Regions from separate parts of the Variovorax sp. RO1 genome, predicted to be linked through region 1. Evidence: predicted binding sites of a transcription regulator. Region 1 holds the regulator's gene; the other holds the start of a gene.

Region 1 (9,568 bases):
GATCGCCACCGGCGCCGAGCCGGCCTTGTCCGCATAGGACAGGCTGCCGTTGTCCACGGCCAGCGTGCCCAGCGTCAGCGCCCAGGGCTTGGTGTTGGCATTGGCGCGCGCCGCGCCGGCGTCGGCCGGCTTGGGCGCCGCCACCTTGACGCCGCCGGCCGGGGTCTTGAGCCAGCGCTCGAACATCCAGCGCTTCTCGTTGTCGCGCTCGATGCTCACCTTGGGGTTGGTCGCGGTGAACGACGCGATGTTCAAGGTGTGCTTGGTCATGTCGACCTCGGCATCGACCAGCTCGAAGCGGCCAACGCTGGCCAGCGCGGTCTTGGCCTGGGTGAGCGCCAGACCGTCGGCAGCCAGGCGGCGCGCCTTGAACTTCAGGTCGGGCTGGGCCCAGGACACGTCGATCTGGCCGCTGAGCTTGCCGTCGAGCGTGGGCTCCAGGCTCTGCGCCAGGTACGGCGCGGCCAGCGAGAGCGGCAGCGCCTCGACCTCGGTCTGCACGTCGGCCACCTTGTCGGTCGCCGTGCCCTTGAACTTCAGCGTGGCGCCGGCAACGGCGGTGCTGCCGTCGAACTGTGCGGGCTTTTCCATGGGCCAGGTGACGGCCGTGAGGTTGATTCCGAGGTCGGTGAGGTCGATGGACGCGCCGGGCTTGACGGTCTCGTCGCGCCAGCCGATGCGTCCGCCGTCGAGCGCGATCTTGTCGACCTGCACCTTGAGCTTGGGCTTCTCGGCCGGCTTTCCGCCCGGCGCGCTGGCTGCGGGCGTGGGCAACGGCGCCACCTTTTCGGCCGTGCCGGTCGCGGGGTTCGTGGCCATCAGGTTGAGCTGGCCGGCCGCGTCGCGCGCCACCACCAGTTGCGGCTTGGTCAGCGCAACCTCGCTCAAATGAAACACGGACTCCAGCGGCCGCACGTCGGCCAGTGCCAGCTTGAGCGAGTCGAAGCCCAGCAGGTCACGACCGCGGGCGTCGCTCAGCTTGGCGCCGTGGGCCTCGACCGTGCCGGTGATCTTCAGGCCGATGGTGCCGGTCTGCTGGAAATCGATCTTCAGGTCCGCGTCCAGGCTGCCGGCCTGCAGCTTCACCGGCAGGCCGCCGGGGATGTAGCCCAGGTACGGCACGAGGTCGAGCCCCTTGAACTGCACGTGGGCGTCGGTCTTGCGGCTTTGCGCGAACGGCGTCGTGAAGGCGGCCGAGTCGAACTGGCTGCCGTTGAGCGCAAAGGCCAGCTTGGGCTCGGTCTTGATCTCGCGCTGGGAGGCGAGGTTGCTCAGGAACGGCACGTTCAGCGTGAAGCCGCGCAGTTCGTGGCGGCGTTTGACGGTCTGGTCGTCGAAATCGACCGCACCGTCCTTGATCGAGATGTTGTAGATCGCAAAGCGCGCGGGCTCGGCGTTGGGGTCGGGCGGCGGACCCGAGGCCAGCTTGGCCAGGATGTCGTCGATGTCGTACTTGCCGTCGGCCTGGTGCGTGAGCAGCACCGCGGGCGCCTCGACCGTCACCGCGTCGATCACCGGCGCCAGGCGGAACAGCGATTGCAGTTCGGCGTCGGCGTAGATGCGCTTGATGGCCACCTGCGGCTGCTTGCCGTCGACGGTGGCAATGCGCAGGTCATTCAGTGCGAGTTCGAGCGTCCAGGGCTTGAAGTCGATCTTGCCGACGGTGACTTGGCGGCCCAGTTTCTCGCTCGCAATCTTCTGGAGCTGGCTCTTGGCAATCGGCGGCACCGCCAGCCAGGCAATGACCCACAAGGCCAACAACACCAGCAACGCGACAACCCCACGCCGCACCCATTTGTTCTGTTTGATCGAAGCAGCATCCATTCGCAGAAGTGTGCCGCAAACAGATGCCAACAAAGTTGGCTGAAACGTGAATGCGTTCCCATTTGGCGAGGCATTGCGATGCGCCTGCGGCGCTCAGCAAGACAGTGAGGCAGAAAGTGCGCAGCGCTGCGCAGGTGAGGTCCTAAAACGAGAAAGCCCGGTGAGTCGACGAAGTGTCTTGTCACCGGGCTTGATGGCGGGCTCAAAACCCATGCCATCGATTCGCGCGACCGGAAGTAATGGTTCCCGCCGTGCTGGCAGCAAGAGATTGCCGCCGTGGAGTCCTCCATCGTTCGAGTCCTTGACTTGCACCTCGGACTGCCTGACTTCGGAAAAACGCCTGAAACCTCAGGCCCGTTCAGATTAGGCGTCCCTCCCTTCCTTTGCAAATGTCTTTTTCCAAGGGATTTCCCGTAGGCGCCCCCCCCTGGCGCCCCCTCGGACGAGGGGATTCTTCAAGCATTTATTAACATATGAAACTAAATCCTTATGCTTGACCGTGTATTTAGCCACGCTAGAATCCGCCTGCCCTCGCTGCTCGACGCAGGAGGGCCTCCCTGAATCCGCTGCCGAATTCCACCGGCGTGATCAGGCCGCCGCGCTCCCACCCCCACCCCTCCATGCGCGGAGCCTGATTCGTAGACATACCAATCCAAGCGCCGTTGCCTTCATCCATCGCCCTTTCCGGCGCTGCATGCCAGGTGCCGCACAGAAAGGAAAAAAGCGATGAGCAAGGCGTTTGATGCCACAGCCCGCGGGCTACGGACCTTCGTGTCCGATGTGGCAGACGGCTTTTTTGAAATCACCCACAACGGGTTTGCACTGGTCGGTCTGGCCATCGTGTTCGCGGCCCTCGCCCTCGTGGCGCGTCCCGACCTGCGCAAGACCGGCGAGGAACAACTGATGGGCTGGCTGCAGTCGCGCAAGCCCGCGCCCGAAGCCACCGACCTGGAGCCGACCGCCATCGTGCGTACCACGGCTGCGAGCCCCGACGAGCTGCCCAAGCAGCAGGCGGCGGTGGCTTACTGGCTCAGCAAGAAGTACCGCGTCGCGGCCGAGCCGCTGAGCGTGCTGGTCTCCGAGGCCTACCAGATCGGCAAGCGCACCAAGCTCGACCCGACGCTGATCCTGGCCATCATGGCCATCGAATCCAGCTTCAACCCGTTCGCGCAAAGCCACGTCGGCGCGCAGGGCCTGATGCAGGTCATGACCCGCGTGCACGGCGACAAGTACGAAAGCGCGGGCGGCACGCTCACCGCCTTCGACCCCGTGACCAACATGCGCGTCGGCGTGAAGGTGCTGCAGGAATGCATCGCCCGCGCCGGCTCGCTCGAAGGCGGCCTGCGCTACTACGTGGGCGCTGCCAACCTCGACGACGACGGCGGCTATGCCGCCAAGGTACTGGCCGAGCACGAGCGCCTGCGCCAGGTCGCCGCCGGCCGTGCGCCGTCGACGATGGCCGTGCCGCCGCCGACCACGGCGCGCGCACAGCCGATTCCCGTCGTGGCACCCGCCAAGCCGGCAGGCGAAGAGCCTGCCACCGGCAGCGAGCCGGCCAAGGTCGCCCTGCTCTCCGCGGTTTCCTGAGGCCTTGTCACCCCTACAGGCCCGGATGCCTCCGGGCCTGCGCTACACTCGGCCTGTACGCGACTGGCGATAGGCGCAGCACCCCGAAAAAGGTGCCACGCGCTGACGTGGAATACCACTGGGAAGCGTGCCGCCTGACCACAACAGGCGTTCAGCCGTTCGCCTGGGCAGCCCTTGTTTGGTTGAACAAGGACCTCGTCTTCAAAGGACTGCCATGTACCACCGCAACATCCTGGTCGAACAGACCGATCCCGAAATCTGGGCCGCGATTCAAGCCGAAAACGCGCGCCAGGAACACCACATCGAGCTGATCGCCAGCGAGAACTACGCCTCGCCGGCCGTCATGCAGGCCCAAGGCTCGCAGCTCACCAACAAGTACGCCGAAGGCTACCCGGGCAAGCGCTACTACGGCGGCTGCGAGCACGTCGACGTGGCCGAGCAACTGGCCATCGACCGCGTCAAGCAGATCTTCGGCGCCGACGCCGCGAACGTGCAGCCGCATTGCGGCGCCTCGGCCAACGAAGCCGTGATGCTCGCCTTCCTGAAGCCCGGCGACACCATCATGGGCATGAGCCTGGCCGAAGGCGGCCACCTGACCCACGGCATGCCTCTCAATATGAGCGGCAAGTGGTTCAACGTGGTGAGCTACGGCCTGGACGCCAACGAAGCCATCGACTACGACGCAATGGAACGCAAGGCGCATGAGCACATGCCCAAGCTGATCATTGCGGGTGCGTCGGCCTACTCGCTGCACATCGACTTCGAGCGTTTCGCCAAGGTCGCCAAGGACGTCGGCGCGATCTTCATGGTCGACATCGCCCACTACGCCGGCCTCGTGGCCGCGGGCGTGTACCCCAACCCGGTGCCGCACGCCGACATCGTCACCTCGACCACGCACAAGAGCCTGCGCGGCCCGCGCGGCGGCATCATTTTGATGAAGTCGCAGCACGAAAAAGCCATCAACAGCGCCATCTTCCCCGGCCTGCAAGGCGGCCCGCTGATGCACGTGATTGCCGCCAAGGCCGTCGCGTTCAAGGAAGCCATGACGCCCGAGTTCAAGGCCTACCAGCAACAGGTGGTCAAGAACGCCAAGATCGTGGCCGACACCCTCACCGAGCGGGGCCTGCGCATCGTGAGCGGACGTACCGAAAGCCACCTGATGCTGGTCGACCTGCGCGCCAAGGGCATCACCGGCAAGGAAGCCGAAGCCGTGCTGGGCGCCGCCCACATGACGATCAACAAGAACGCGATCCCCAACGACCCGGAAAAGCCGATGGTCACCAGCGGCGTGCGCATCGGCACCCCCGCCATGACCACGCGCGGTTTCAAGGACGAAGAGGCCCGCATCACGGCGAACCTGGTGGCCGACGTGCTCGAGAACCCGCGCGACGCGGCGAACATCGACGCGGTGCGCGCCAAGGTCCACGCCTTGACGAGCCGCTTCCCTGTCTACCGTTGATTTCGTAAGTAACAGAAGAAGAGAAGCACTGGCCGCATGAAATGCCCTTTTTGCGGTCATCTCGAAACGCAGGTCGTCGAGACCCGCGTTTCGGAAGACGCCGACTTCGTCCGCAGGCGCCGCCAGTGCAGCGCCTGCGACAAGCGCTTCACCACGTATGAGCGCCCAGACGTCAATTTCCCCGTCGTGGTCAAGAAAGACGGCAGCCGCGCCGACTTCGACTCGACCAAGGTGCGCGCCTCGATGATGCTGGCGCTGCGCAAGCGCCCCGTGAGCATCGAGCAGATCGACAACGCCCTGCTGCGCATCGAGCAAAAGCTGCTGGCCAGCGGTCTGCGCGAAATCGATTCGACCAAGGTCGGCGAACTCGTGATGCGCGAACTCAAGAAACTCGACAAGGTCGCCTACGTGCGCTTTGCCTCGGTGTACCGCAGCTTCGAGGACGTGGACGAGTTCCGGCAGCTGCTGCGCGATATCTGAGCAAGGCGCTGCCTCGCGCCGCCTTTTTTCGCTCCGTACCCATGCCCTCCTCCGAACACATCGCGACCGCCCTGCGGCTCGCGGCCTCCGCGATCCGTCTGACCGACCCGAACCCGCGCGTCGGTTGTGTGCTGTGCGACGCCGAAGGCCGCGTGATCGGCCAGGGCCACACGCAACAAGCGGGCGGCCCCCACGCCGAGGTGATGGCGCTGCGTGACGCGCAGGCCCAGGGCCATTCGACCGCGGGCGCCACCGCCTACGTCACGCTCGAACCCTGCTCGCACCACGGCCGCACCGGCCCCTGCTGCGACGCGCTCATCGCCGCCGGCGTGCGCCGCGTCGTGGCTTCGCTGGCCGATCCGAATCCGCTCGTGGCAGGACAAGGCTTTGCGCGCCTGCGCGCGGCGGGCATCGAGGTCGAGGTCGGACCGGGCGCCGACGAATCCCGCGAGCTCAACATCGGCTTCTTCAGCCGCATGATCCGCCGGCAGCCCTGGGTTCGAATGAAGATTGCCGCCTCGCTCGACGGCCGCACAGGCCTGCAGAACGGCGTGAGCCAGTGGATCACCGGCGAGGCCGCGCGCACCGACGGCCATGCCTGGCGGGCCCGCACGGGCGCGGTGCTGACCGGCGTCGGCACGCTGCTCGAAGACAATCCGCGCCTGGACGTGCGCCTGGTCGACACGCCGCGTCAGCCCCACCTCATCGTGGTCGACAGCCACCTCCAGACCTCGCCCGACGCTCACATTTTCATAGCTGGCCGCGCTGTCTGGATCTACGCTGCCAGCCGGCACAACGAAGAAAAGGCGGCCGCGCTCGAAGCCCGCGGCGCCACCATCACCTGCCTGCCCAACCTGCACGGCAAGGTCGACCTGCCCGCGATGCTCAAGGACCTCGCGGCGCGCGGCGTCAACGAGCTGCACGTCGAATCGGGCCACAAGCTCAATGGTTCGCTGCTGCGTGAAGGCTGCGTGGACGAGCTGCTGGTGTACCTGGCGCCCAAGCTGATCGGCAGCGGGCTCGACATCGCCAGCCACCTGCACGCCGACGGCCCGCTCACCTCGCTGACCGGCGCGCTGCCGCTCGAATTCAAGTCGGTGGACATGCTCGGGCCCGACCTGCGCATCGTTGCGCGCGTCGCCGGCCGCGACCGCTTCTGAGCCGTCGAGGCTGCGGCGCGGCACATTCGCTGCCGTAAACCGGCCCTTCGGGCCGAAGACCCCTCGATGTCTGCGAAAATGTGCGAATGTTCACCGGAATCATCACCGGCGTGGGGCGCATCGCCGCCATCCACGACCTCGGCACCTCCTCCTCCTACGGCAAGCGACTCAGCATCGAGGTGCCCGACGGCTACCTCGACGACGTCGGGCTCGGCGACAGCATCGCGCTCAACGGCGCCTGCATGACGGTCACGACGCTCGCACCTGAACGCGGGCAATTCACCATCGACATTTCCGCGGAGTCCCTCGACAAGACGGCCGGCCTGACCAACGAAGGCAGCCGCATCAACCTCGAGAAAGCCCTGCGCGCAAGCGACCGCCTCGGCGGCCACATCGTCTCGGGCCACGTGGATGGCATCGGCACGGTGAGCTTCTTCGCGCCGGTCGGCGAAAGCTGGGAGCTGCGCGTGGTCGCACCGCCCGCGCTCGCACGCTTCCTGGCCTACAAGGGCTCGATCACCATCAACGGCGTGAGCCTCACGGTCAACAGCGTGGCCGACATTGAAGGCGGCGCCGAGGTCAGCATCAACCTGATCCCGCACACCGTGGACAACACCTCCCTCGGCGGCCTGTCGGCCGGCTCGAAGGTCAACCTCGAAATCGACACTGTGGCGCGGTACGTGGAGCGCATGCTCCAGGCCGGCGTCCTGGTTCCGCAGACTTCCACGTATTCCAAGGACACCGCCGAATGAACGCCTCCGTCACGCCGATCGGCGCCTCCCGCGCCGACCGTGCGCCCGCACCGATCTCCCCGGTCGAAGACATCGTGGCCGAGCTGGCCGCCGGCCGCATGGTCATCCTCGTGGACGAGGAAGACCGCGAGAACGAAGGCGACATCGTCATCGCGGCCGACCACATCACCGCCGAATCCATCAACTTCATGGCACGCCACGCGCGCGGCCTGATCTGCCTCACGCTCTCGCGCGAGATGTGCGAGCGGCTGCAGCTGCCGCCGATGGTCCAGCGCAACGGCGCCAAGCATTCGACCGCGTTCACCGTCTCCATCGAAGCCGCCGAAGGCGTCACCACCGGCATCTCGGCCGCCGACCGCGCCCGCACCGTGCAGGCCGCCGTGGCGCGCAATGCCGTGGCCGCCGACCTCGTGCAGCCCGGCCACATCTTCCCGCTGCAGGCAGTGGACGGCGGCGTGCTCATGCGCGCCGGCCACACCGAAGCCGGCTGCGACCTCGCCGCCATGGCCGGCTGCTCGCCCGCCTCGGTGATCTGCGAAGTGATGAACGAAGACGGCACGATGGCCCGCCTGCCCGACCTGCAGATCTTCGCGGCCGAACACGGCCTCAAGATCGGCACCATCGCCGCGCTCATCGAGCACCGCAGCCGCGTCGAATCGCTGGTCGAAAAAGTCGGCTGCCGCGAGATCCAGACCAACTGGGGCACCTTCACGGCCCACGCCTTCATCGACAAGCCCAGCCGCGGCGTGCACCTCGCGCTGGTGCGCGGCCAGTGGGCGCCCGAAGACACGGTGTCGGTGCGCGTGCACGAGCCGCTGTCGGTGCTCGACGCGCTCGAAGTCAACCGCCCGATGCACTCCTGGAGCCTGGATGCCAGCCTCTCGCACATCGCGAATGAAGGCAAGGGCGTGGCCGTGCTGCTGAACTGCGGTGAAAGCGCGGCCGAGCTGCTGTCGCAGTTCGACGGCACCGCGCGCCCGGCGCAAGCCCCCGAGCGCGGCCGCATGGACCTGCGCAACTACGGCATCGGCGCGCAGATCCTGCGCGAATGCGGTGTGCACAAGATGAACCTGCTCGGCGCGCCGCGTCGCATGCCGAGCATGGCCGCCGGCTTCGGCCTCGAAATCGCCGGTTACCTCACGAAAGACTGAACGACCATGCAAGGTTCAAACAAGGGCGCGACCACGCTCAACGGCAAAGGCCTGCGCATCGGCATCGTGCAGGCGCGCTTCAACGCCGACATCACCGACGCGCTGGCCACGGCCTGCCTGTCGGAGCTCGAAGCGCTGGGCGTGGCTGCCTCCGACATCCATCACGTGCAGGTGCCCGGCGCGCTCGAAGTGCCCGTGGCGCTGCAGGCGCTCGCCGAGCGCGGCGGCTACCACGCGCTCGTGGCGCTGGGCTGCATCATCCGCGGCGAGACCTACCACTTCGAACTGGTGGCCAACGAATCGGGCGCGAGCGTGAGCCGCGTCGCGCTCGACTACCGCCTGCCCATCGCCAACGCGATCCTCACGACCGAAAACCTCGAACAGGCCGTCGCCCGCCAGACCGACAAGGGCCGCGACGCAGCCCAGGTGGCGGTCGAGATGGCACAACTGCTGGCCACCCTTTCATGACCGAAGACACCTCCAAGTCCGCCAAATCCCGCCAGTCGCGCACCGGCCTCACGAGCACGGGCGTTCGCAAGGCCGCGGCCAAGTCGAACCGCAGCCGCGCACGCGAGTTCGCATTGCAGGCGCTCTACCAGCACCTGGTGGGCCGCAACGACCCGACCGACATCGACCACTTCACGCGCGACCTCGCAGGCTTCCACAAGGCCGACGCGGCGCACTACGACGCGTTGCTGCACGGCTCGATCAACGGCGCCGAACAGCTCGACGCGCTGATCCTGCCGCTGCTGGACCGCAAGTTCACGGAAATCTCGCCCATCGAGCACGCCGTGATGTGGATCGGCGTGTACGAGTTCCAGAACTGCCCCGACGTGCCCTGGCGCGTGGTGCTCAACGAGTGCATCGAACTCGCCAAGGAATTCGGCGGCACCGACGGCCACAAGTACGTGAACGCCGTGCTCAACGGCCTGGCGCCGCAGCTGCGTCCGCTCGAAGTCGAAGCCGACCGGGCGTCGGGCAAGGCGCGCCCATGAGGATCGCGACGCGCGCGCAGCGCATCGAACCGTTTTACGTGATGGAGGTCGCCAAGGCGGCTGGGGTGCTGGCCCGCGAAGTGGCCCACACCGACCGTCCGATGATCTTCCTGAACATCGGCGAGCCTGACTTCACCGCCCCGCCCCTCGTGCAGGAAGC
Region 2 (9,568 bases), on a different contig from region 1:
GGGCGTGCGGCCCGAGTGGCTGGTGCACAAGCTCTCGTGGGAGCTGAGCCTGCCCGACCTGTGCTGCGTGGCGCGCTGCGACATGCTCGGCCGCCACTACGAAAAGCGCGCCGACAGCCTGGCCGACATCGCACTCTTCGAGCAGCTGGCGCAGGAAGAAGGCTGCTGGAGCGGTCCGCGACAGATGGCCGATGCGCACACGCGCCTGGCCTACTTTCGCGGCGCCGACACCAGCCCCGACTACCCGCTGTTCCAGACGCCGGGCTCGCAGGTCACGGTGATGTGCGGCCTGCCCGCAAGCGGCAAGAACCACTGGGTGGCGCAGCACCGCAAGGGCTGGCCGGTCGTGTCCTTCGACGATGCGCGCGCCGAGCTCGGGCTCAAGCACGGCGAGAACGATGGGCTCGCCGCGCACCACGCGGTCGATCAGGCCAAGGCGCTGCTGCGCAAGCAGGAACGCTTTGTCTGGAACGCCACGCACCTCAGCCAGCAGATGCGCACCAAGACGCTGGACCTGCTCTGGGCGTACCACGCGCAGACCGAGCTGGTGTACCTGGAGGTGCCGCATGCGGAGCTGATGCGCCGCAACCGCGCGCGCGACACGACGCTCTCGAACGCAGGCATCGAGCGGATGCTGCACCGCTGGGAGCTGCCCGCGCCCGCCGAAGCGCACGCCACGGTCTACGACGTGCAGGCCTGAAAACGACAAAGCCCGCCGGGGCATCCCCTGGCGGGCTTCTGTCTGTCTCTATATATGTAGGGGGATCAGAACGGCAGCTTGCCGCCGCCTCCGCCCATGCCGGGCATTCCGCCCATGCCCTTCATGCCGCCCATCTTCTTCATCATCTTCATGAGGCCGCCGCCCTTCATCTTCTTCATCATGCCCTGCATCTGCTCGAACTCGTTGAGCAAGCGGTTCACTTCCTGAACCTGCACGCCGGCACCGGCTGCGATGCGGCGCTTGCGCGTGGCCTTGAGCAGTTCGGGCTTGCGGCGCTCCAGCGGGGTCATGCTCTGGATGATCCCTTCCTTGCGGCGGATGTCGCGCTCGGCACGCGTCATGTCGGCCTCGCTGGCCTTGGCGGCCATCTGCTGGGGCAGCTTGTCCATCAGGCTGGAGAGGCCGCCCATCTGCTTCATCTGCTGCAGCTGGCCGAGGAAGTCGTTGAGGTCGAAGCCCGCGCCGCTCTTGACCTTGGCCGCGAGCTTCTGCGCCGCTTCGACGTCGACGCCGGCCGTGACCTGCTCGACCAGCGCGACGATGTCGCCCATGCCGAGGATGCGACCCGCATGGCGCTCGGCGTCGAACACCTCGAGGCCGTCGATCTTCTCGCTGGTGCCGGCGAACTTGATCGGCACACCCGTGACCTGGCGCACCGACAGCGCCGCACCGCCGCGCGAGTCGCCGTCGGTCTTGGTCAGGATGATGCCGGTGAGGGGCAGCGCTTCCTTGAAGGCCTTGGCGGTGTTGATCGCGTCCTGGCCCTGCATGGCATCGACCACGAACAGGGTTTCGACCGGGTCGAGCGCCGCATGCAGCTGCTTGATTTCGGTCATCAGCACTTCGTCGATCGCCAAGCGGCCGGCCGTGTCGACCAGCAGCACGTCGAAGTAGTGGCGCTTGGCGTGGTCGAGCGCGGCGCGTGCGATGTCTAGCGGCTTCTGGTCGGGCGTGCTCGGGAACCACTCGGCGCCGGCCTGCTTGGTCACGGTCTTGAGCTGCTCGATGGCGGCCGGACGGTACACGTCGCCCGACACGGTGAGCACCTTCTTCTTGCGCTTCTCGATCAGGTGCTTGGCCAGCTTGGCGGTGGTGGTGGTCTTGCCGGCGCCCTGCAGGCCGGCCATGAGGATCACGGCGGGCGGCTGGGCCGCGAGGTTGATGTCTGACACGCCCTCGCCCATGGTGGCGGCGAGTTCGCGGTTGACGATGCCGACCAGCGCCTGGCCCGGCTTGAGCGAGCCCAGCACTTCCTGGCCGAGCGCCTTCTCTTTCACGCGGGCGACGAAGTCGCGCACCACGGGCAGCGCCACGTCGGCCTCCAGCAGTGCCATGCGCACCTCGCGCAGCATGTCCTGCACGTTGCTTTCGGTGATGCGCGCCTGGCCGCTCATCGTCTTGACGAGGCGGGAGAACTTTTCGGTGAGGGCGGTGGCCATGAAGGAAATACCTTGTTGTCCGCGGCAGCGGACCGATGGAAAGTCGTGAAAACCTGGAAGCGGTACGCGGGCTCGCTCTGTCGTGGAACCCCGCGCAACCGGCTGTGCCGGACCACGGGTGTTGCCCCCGGCAGGGGGTGGGCGAAGCGACACGACGTGCGCGAAGCCTCGGGGCGAGCCTATACACTCCACCGATGATTTTAGCGATCCCCTCTCCACTCGGCGTGGCGCTGGGCATCGCCACCGCGGCGGCCTACGGTTTTGCCGCTGCCGCCGGTGCGCGGCTCAGCCGCCAGACCACCCAATGGGCGCTCGGCATCGCATGGCTGCTGCACGCTGCAGTGCTGGGCCACGGGCTGATCGGCGGCGACCCTCGCTTCGGTTTTGCGCCGGCGTTGTCGGTCACGGCGTGGCTGGTGCTCACGGTCTACGCGGTCGAAAGCCGCCTGTACCCGCAACTGAAGGCACGCCGCGCGCTGGCCTGGCTGGGCGCGGCCGCCGTGCTGCTGGCACTGCTGTTTCCCGGCACGCCGCTGCATGTCAGCGCCTCGCCCTGGCTGCCGCTGCACCTCGCGCTGGGCATCGCCTCGTACGGCCTGTTCGGCGCCGCCGTGGTGCACGCCTGGCTGATCACGCGGGCCGAAAAGCAGATCCGCCTTGTCAGTGCCGATGCACAGGCCGGCGTGCCGCTGCTCACGCTGGAACGGCTCACCTTCCGCTTCGTCACCGCGGGATTCGTGCTGCTGTCGGCCACGCTGCTGGCCGGCCTGCTGTTCAGCGAACAGCTCTACGGCGCCGCCGGCCGCGCCTGGAAGTGGGACCACAAGACCATCTTCTCGGTGCTCGCCTGGCTCAGCTTCGCGGTCCTGCTGACCGGGCGCGCGCGCTTCGGCTGGCGCGGACGCACGGCGCGGCGCGTGCTGTACGCGGGCGCAGCGCTGCTGCTGCTGGCCTACGTGGGCTCGCGCTTCGTGCTCGAAGTCGTGCTGACGCGCCTGCCCGCATGAAGTACCTGCTCGTTCTCGCGGTGGTGTGGGTCGCGATCTGGCTCTGGCGCAAGAACCGGCGCGAAGAGATGCGCGACGCGCAACAAGAGCGCGCCAAGAAGGCACAACAGCGCACACCGGCCGTCGGCCCGCCGCAGGCGATGGTGCGCTGCGCCCATTGCGGGCTGCACCTGCCCGCGGCCGACGCACTCCTCGGGCCCGACGGCGCGGTGTACTGCAGCGCCGCGCACCGCCAGGCCGGCACCTCCGCATGAGTTCGTTGCGCCGGTCGCGCGGCGAGCCGGCCACCGACTGGGACGTGCTCGACCTGGGCGCCGGCGACAGCACCGCGCTGCTGCGGCTGTGGCGCGGCTTCATGGCGGCGCGCTGTTTCGTGGCGGTGGTGCTGGTGCTGCTGCAGGGCGTGGCCTTCGCCATCGGGCAGGCCGTGCAACCGCTGCCGATCGTGCTGTCGGGCGGCTACCTCGTGCTGGCCTGGCTGGAGATGCGCTACGCGCACTTCGAACCGCCGATCCGCGGCTTCTCGACGCTGTGGCTGCTGACCATCGGGGTCGACCTGGGCATCTTCAGCGCCTTGCAGGTGCTGCAGGGCGGCAGCGTCAACTACACGCCGCTGTTCGCGCTGCCTGTCTTGATGAGCGCGGTGCTCGGCACGCTGCTCGTGGGCCTGGGCACCACAGCCACCGTGACGCTGCTGCTGCTGGCCGACGCCGGCTGGCACTGGCTGCAGCAACCCAACGACCCGTCGGCGCGCTTCGTGCAGGCCGCCCTCACCGGCACCGGCCTGTTCGTGGTGGCGCTGCTCGCGCACGAGCTGGCCCGCCGGCTGGCGCGCGAAGAGGCGGTGGCACAACGCAGCCGCAGCCACGCGCAGATGCAGGCGCAGGTCAACGACCTGGTGATCGAAACCCTCACCGAAGGCGTGCTGGTGATCGACGCTGAGGGCCTGGTGCACACCGCCAATCCGGCGGCCGACGCGATCCTCGGCCAGGGCCTGGCGCAGTTGCCAATGCCGTTCCCGCTGCACACCCAGCCGGCCTGGCACGCGCTGGCCGCGCTGGCGCGCCAGACCTTCGCGCGGCGCGCGCCGCAGACCGAAGAAATTCCGGTGGCGCAGGCGCGCGGCGCGGCGCGCGAGGTGCGCGTGCGCACCCGGCTCACGCCCACCGACGACCGCCGCGCCGACAGCCTGTGCGTGATGTTCCTGCAGGACCTGCGCGAACTCGAAGCCCGCATCCGCACCGAAAAGCTCGCCGCGATGGGCCGCATGTCGGCCGCGGTGGCGCATGAAATCCGCAACCCGCTGGCCGCCATCGCGCAGGCCAGCGCGCTGCTCAGCGAAGACCTGACCGACCCGGCGCACCGCAAGCTGACCGACATGGTCCAGCACAACGCGCAGCGCCTGGCGCGCATCGTGGACGACGTGCTCGACGTCTCGCGCGCGCGCCAGCAGCGCGTGCTCTCGCTGGGCGAACAGCTGGTGCTCGACCCGGCCGCGCAGATCCTGGCCGAGGAGTGGGTGCGCCAGACCCAGCGCAAGGGCGTGCGCGTGGCGCTCGACGCGCCGGGCAGCGAGGTGCGCTTCGAGGCCGAGCACCTGCGCCGCCTGCTCGTGAACCTGCTGGACAACGCCGCGCGCTACGCGAGCCAGCGCGAGGGCGCGATCCAGGTCATCACCACCTTGCAGCGGGCCGGCGTGCAGCGCGCCGCGTTGCTGGTGTGGAGCGACGGCGCGCCGCTGGAACCGGCGGTGCAGCGCCACCTGTTCGAACCCTTCTTCTCGTCCGAGAGCCGCTCCAGCGGCCTGGGCCTGTTCCTGTGCCGCGAGCTGTGCCGGCGCCACGGCGCGACCATCGGCTACGAGCGGCGCGCGCTGGTGCCGGGCGGGCCCGAGGGCAACGAATTCTTCGTCAGCTTCGCCCCGAGCGAAAACCGGCTGACACAATAGCGGCCGTGAGCTCCCTCCCGCCCTCCGCCGCCGCCTCGCGCCCCGCGCAGATCCTCGTCATCGACGACGAGCCCGACCTGCGCACGCTCTACGAACTCACGCTGCTGCGCGAAGGCTACCGGGTGGAAGCGGCGGGCAGCGTGTCCGAAGCCTGGCAGCACCTCGAAGCCGGCCGCTTCGACGCCGTGATCACCGACATGCGGCTGCCCGACGGCGAAGGCATGGAGATCATCCACCGCATCCAGAAAGACCAGCGCAGCGAGCGCTGCGTGGTCATGACCGCCTACGGCTCGGCCGAGAACGCGGTCGAGGCGCTGAAGGCCGGCGCCTTCGACTACCTCACGAAGCCGGTCGACCTGAAGCAGTTCCGCGCCGTGGTGGCGTCGGCCGTGCAGGCCAACCGCGCCGCGGTGGTCGTGCCGCAGAAGCCTGCGCCGCAAGCCGCAAGCCACGGCGGCGAACGCCCCGATGCGCTGTCCGTGACGCGCAGCGGCGCCACCGCGCTCGACCGGCTGGTCGGCGACTCCGACCCGATGCGCCTCGTGAAGTCGCGCATCGCCAAGGTGGCGCGCGGCATGGCGCCGGTGCTGGTGCGCGGCGAGTCGGGCACCGGCAAGGAGCTGGTCGCGCGCGCCGTGCACGGCTGCAGCCAGCGCAGCGACGGCCCCTTCGTCGCGGTGAACTGCGGCGCGATTCCCGAGAACCTGCTTGAGGCCGAATTCTTCGGCGCCAAGAAGGGCTCGTACACCGGCTCCTCGCAAGACCGCGACGGCTACTTCCAGGCGGCGCGCGACGGCACGCTGTTCCTCGACGAGATCGGCGACCTGCCGCTGGCCATGCAGTCGAAGCTGCTGCGCGCCATTCAGGAACGCAGCGTGCGCGCCATCGGCTCGACGCAGGAAGATGCAGTCGACGTGCGCATCGTGAGCGCCACCCACAAAGACCTGCACGCCGAGGTGCTGGCCGGCCGCTTCCGACAAGACCTGTTCTACCGGCTCAACGTGATCGAGATCGCGGTGCCCGCGCTGCGCGAGCGCCGCGAAGACCTGCCCGCGCTGTGCACCGCGCTGCTCGCGCGCATCGCGCAAGACGGCGGCCTGCCGGCGCCGCGCCTGTCCGACGCGCTGCTGCAGCGCCTCGCCCAGCACCCGCTCGACGGCAACGTGCGCGAGCTCGAGAACCTGCTGCACCGCGCCGTGGCGCTGAACGACGGCGACGAGCTGCAGATCGACCTCATGGGCACGATGCCGGCGGCGCCCCGCAACGAATCCGGGGCCGTACCGACCGAGGCGACGACGGCCGCTGCTGCTGCGCCCGCACCGGCACCAGCCTTCGAACCCAAGCCCGCACCGCCGCCGCTGCCTTCCGATCTGCAAGCCTGGCTCGACCAGCAGGAGCGCGAGATCCTCGTGCGCGCGCTGCACGAAAGCGGCTTCAACCGCACGGCCGCCGCCGCGCGGCTCGGCATGAGCCTGCGCCAGATCCGCTACCGCATCGCGCGCCTGGGCATCTCCACGCCCAACGGCGACGACGGTGCCACCTCGCATGCCGACGACTGACGACCTCGTCACCCCACCCGCCGGCGACGACAGACTCTGGCGCGCCGGCTGGTACCGCTTCGCCAAGTCCCTGCCCTCGCCCAACTTCGGCCCGCGCCCCGTCGGCGCGCAGACCGACCTGATCGTGCTGCATTCGATCAGCCTGCCGCCCGGCGAATACGGCGGCAACGCGGTGCAGCAGCTCTTCACCAACCGGCTCGACTGGGATGCGCACCCGTACTTCCAGTCGATCCGCGGGCTCGAGGTGTCGTCGCATTTCTATGTGCGCCGCAACGGCGAGCTGTGGCAGTTCGTGAGCTGCGACGACCGCGCCTGGCACGCCGGCGTGTCGTCGTGGCGTGGACGCAGCAACTGCAACGACGACTCGGTCGGCATCGAGCTCGAAGGCCTCGAGGGCGAGCGCTTCGAAGAGGGGCAGTACGAAACGCTGGCCAGCCTCTGCGCGGCGCTCGCGCAGCACTACGCCATCGCCCACATCGCCGGCCACGAGCACATCGCGCCCGGTCGCAAGCAAGACCCCGGCGCCGGTTTCGACTGGCGCGTGCTGCGCGAACAGCTCGGCTGGAGTCCACAAATGTTTCCCGAGCAGGTGGTGGCGCGCTAATTTTTTCAATCGCGTGGCGCCTCGTGATGCGGCGCTCTCGCAGCGCAGCAATTCGATGAGTGCAAGCGCGCAGCACAGCAACCATGCGGCCTGCAGGCCCAAATCGTCTTGCAAGCCGCGCCCAGCGTGGGTTGCGCCACCATGGTCCAGTATTCATGCGGCATCGCTGGTGATGCGCTGAGTCCTGCGCAATTCCTGCCGAGTTGCATTTACAAGAAAACACTACCTGTAGTGGCTTGTGGGGCACCGACACCCTAGATATAGTGTCTTCCCGTTCGGCAACAACGCCGACGCAAGGCCCGCGAGGCCTTGCCAACCAACAAGAATTGCACAACCGAGAGGAAGCGAATGCAAACTGCACTGAACACCCCGTCGACCCCCCGCGCCGTCCCCGCGACGCCGCAGCAGCAACAAGACACTGCGGGCTCGCCCACCGGTCAGAACCTCGCCCACTACCAGATCATTCGCCGCAACGGCGCCGTGGTTCCCTTCGAACCGAACAAGATCGCCATCGCGATGATGAAGGCCTTCCTGGCCGTGCACGGCACCCAGGGCGCGGCCTCGGCCAGCGTGCGCGAGACGGTCGACGTGCTCACGCAAGGCGTGATCCGCGCCATGGTGCGTTCGCGTCCGGGCGGCGGCACCTTCCACATCGAAGACGTGCAAGACCAGGTCGAGCTCGGCCTGATGCGCGGCGGCCACCATGAAATCGCACGTGCCTACGTGCTGTACCGCGAACGCCGCACGCAGGAGCGCTCCAAGCAAGTCGAGCAAGACCTGCCCGCCGCGCCGGTGCTGCATGTGCTCGACAACGGCGAGCGCGTGGCGCTTGACCTGAACGAGCTCAAGGGCCTGATCGAATCGGCCTGCGAAAACCTGGGCGACAGCATCACCGCCGCACCGATCCAGGCCGAGACGATGCGCAACCTGTACGACGGCGTGCCGCTCGACGAGGTCTACAAGGCCTCGATCCTGGCGGCCCGCACGCTGATCGAAAAAGACCCCGACTACACCTTCGCCACCGCGCGCCTGCTGCTGCACACGATCTTCAAGGAGATCATCGGCCGCGAAGTGATGCCGGCCGACCGTGCCACCGCCTACGCCGACTACTTCCCGCAGTTCATCAAGAAGGGCGTGGACAACGAACTGCTCGACGAGAAGCTGCTGCAGTACGACCTGCCCCGCCTGGGCGCCGCCCTGAAGGCCGAGCGCGACAACCAGTTCGACTACCTCGGCCTGCAGACGCTGTACGACCGCTACTTCCTGCACGTGCGCAAGTCGCGCATCGAGCTGCCGCAGGCTTTCTTCATGCGCGTGGCCATGGGCCTGTCGCTGAACGAAATCGACCGCGAAGCGCGCGCCATCGAGTTCTACGAAGTGCTGTCGTCGTTCGACTTCATGTCGAGCACGCCCACGCTGTTCAACGCCGGCACGCTGCGCTCGCAACTGTCCAGCTGCTACCTGACCACCGTGCCCGACGACCTGGACGGCATCTACGAGTCGATCAAGGAAAACGCGCTGCTGTCGAAGTTCGCCGGCGGCCTGGGCAACGACTGGACCCGCGTGCGCGCACTGGGCAGCCACATCAAGGGCACCAACGGCGAATCGCAAGGCGTCGTGCCGTTCCTGAAGGTGGTGAACGACACGGCCGTGGCCGTGAACCAGGGCGGCAAGCGCAAGGGCGCCGTCTGCACGTACCTGGAAACCTGGCACCTCGACATCGAGGAGTTCCTGGAGCTGCGCAAGAACACCGGCGACGACCGCCGCCGCACGCACGACATGAACACGGCCAACTGGATCCCCGACCTCTTCATGCGCCGCGTGATGGAAAAGGGCACCTGGACGCTGTTCTCGCCCTCCAACGTGCCTGACCTGCACGACCTGTTCGGCGCCGACTTCGAAAAGGCCTACGTCGCCTACGAAGAAAAGGCCGCCCGCGGCGAGATCAAGCCCGCCCGCACGCTCCAGGCGTCGGACCTGTGGCGCAAGATGCTCACGATGCTGTTCGAGACCGGCCATCCCTGGATCACGTTCAAGGACGCCTGCAACGTGCGCTCGCCGCAGCAGCACGCCGGCGTGGTTCACTCGTCGAACCTGTGCACCGAGATCACGCTGAACACCAGCGACACCGAAACGGCCGTGTGCAACCTGGGTTCCGTGAACCTGCTGCAGCATCTGAAGGACGGCAAGGTCGACCAGGTCAAGCTGCAGAAGACGATCTCGACGGCGATGCGCATGCTCGACAACGTGATCGACATCAACTACTACGCCGTGAAGAAGGCGCGCGACT

The links. Region 1 encodes NrdR, which represses ribonucleotide reductase genes. Its sites were predicted from a motif close to CACNANATNTNGTG; they were not measured.
Region 2: a site for NrdR is predicted at 7,531-7,544, ahead of CY658_RS16365 (ribonucleoside-diphosphate reductase subunit alpha). Genes of this name have one in related genera too.

Annotation. Positions count from the first base shown of each region.
Region 1 covers NZ_PKMT01000006.1:104,053-113,620, reverse strand. Annotated here, with positions in the region: gene CY658_RS25585 (DUF748 domain-containing protein) at 1-1,824, opposite strand, end outside; gene CY658_RS25580 (lytic transglycosylase domain-containing protein) at 2,551-3,411, shown strand; ZMP/ZTP riboswitch at 3,461-3,587, shown strand; gene glyA (serine hydroxymethyltransferase) at 3,626-4,870, shown strand; gene nrdR (transcriptional regulator NrdR) at 4,907-5,350, shown strand; gene ribD (bifunctional diaminohydroxyphosphoribosylaminopyrimidine deaminase/5-amino-6-(5-phosphoribosylamino)uracil reductase RibD) at 5,392-6,510, shown strand; gene CY658_RS25560 (riboflavin synthase) at 6,597-7,262, shown strand; gene ribBA (bifunctional 3,4-dihydroxy-2-butanone-4-phosphate synthase/GTP cyclohydrolase II) at 7,259-8,413, shown strand; gene ribH (6,7-dimethyl-8-ribityllumazine synthase) at 8,420-8,881, shown strand; gene nusB (transcription antitermination factor NusB) at 8,878-9,408, shown strand; gene CY658_RS25540 (pyridoxal phosphate-dependent aminotransferase) at 9,405-9,568, shown strand, end outside.
Region 2 covers NZ_PKMT01000002.1:1,124,326-1,133,893, forward strand. Annotated here, with positions in the region: gene CY658_RS16330 (AAA family ATPase) at 1-700, shown strand, start outside; gene ffh (signal recognition particle protein) at 766-2,160, opposite strand; gene CY658_RS16340 (cytochrome C assembly family protein) at 2,355-3,167, shown strand; gene CY658_RS16345 (PP0621 family protein) at 3,164-3,421, shown strand; gene CY658_RS16350 (two-component system sensor histidine kinase NtrB) at 3,418-5,115, shown strand; gene CY658_RS16355 (sigma-54-dependent transcriptional regulator) at 5,121-6,674, shown strand; gene ampD (1,6-anhydro-N-acetylmuramyl-L-alanine amidase AmpD) at 6,661-7,278, shown strand; gene CY658_RS16365 (ribonucleoside-diphosphate reductase subunit alpha) at 7,627-9,568, shown strand, end outside.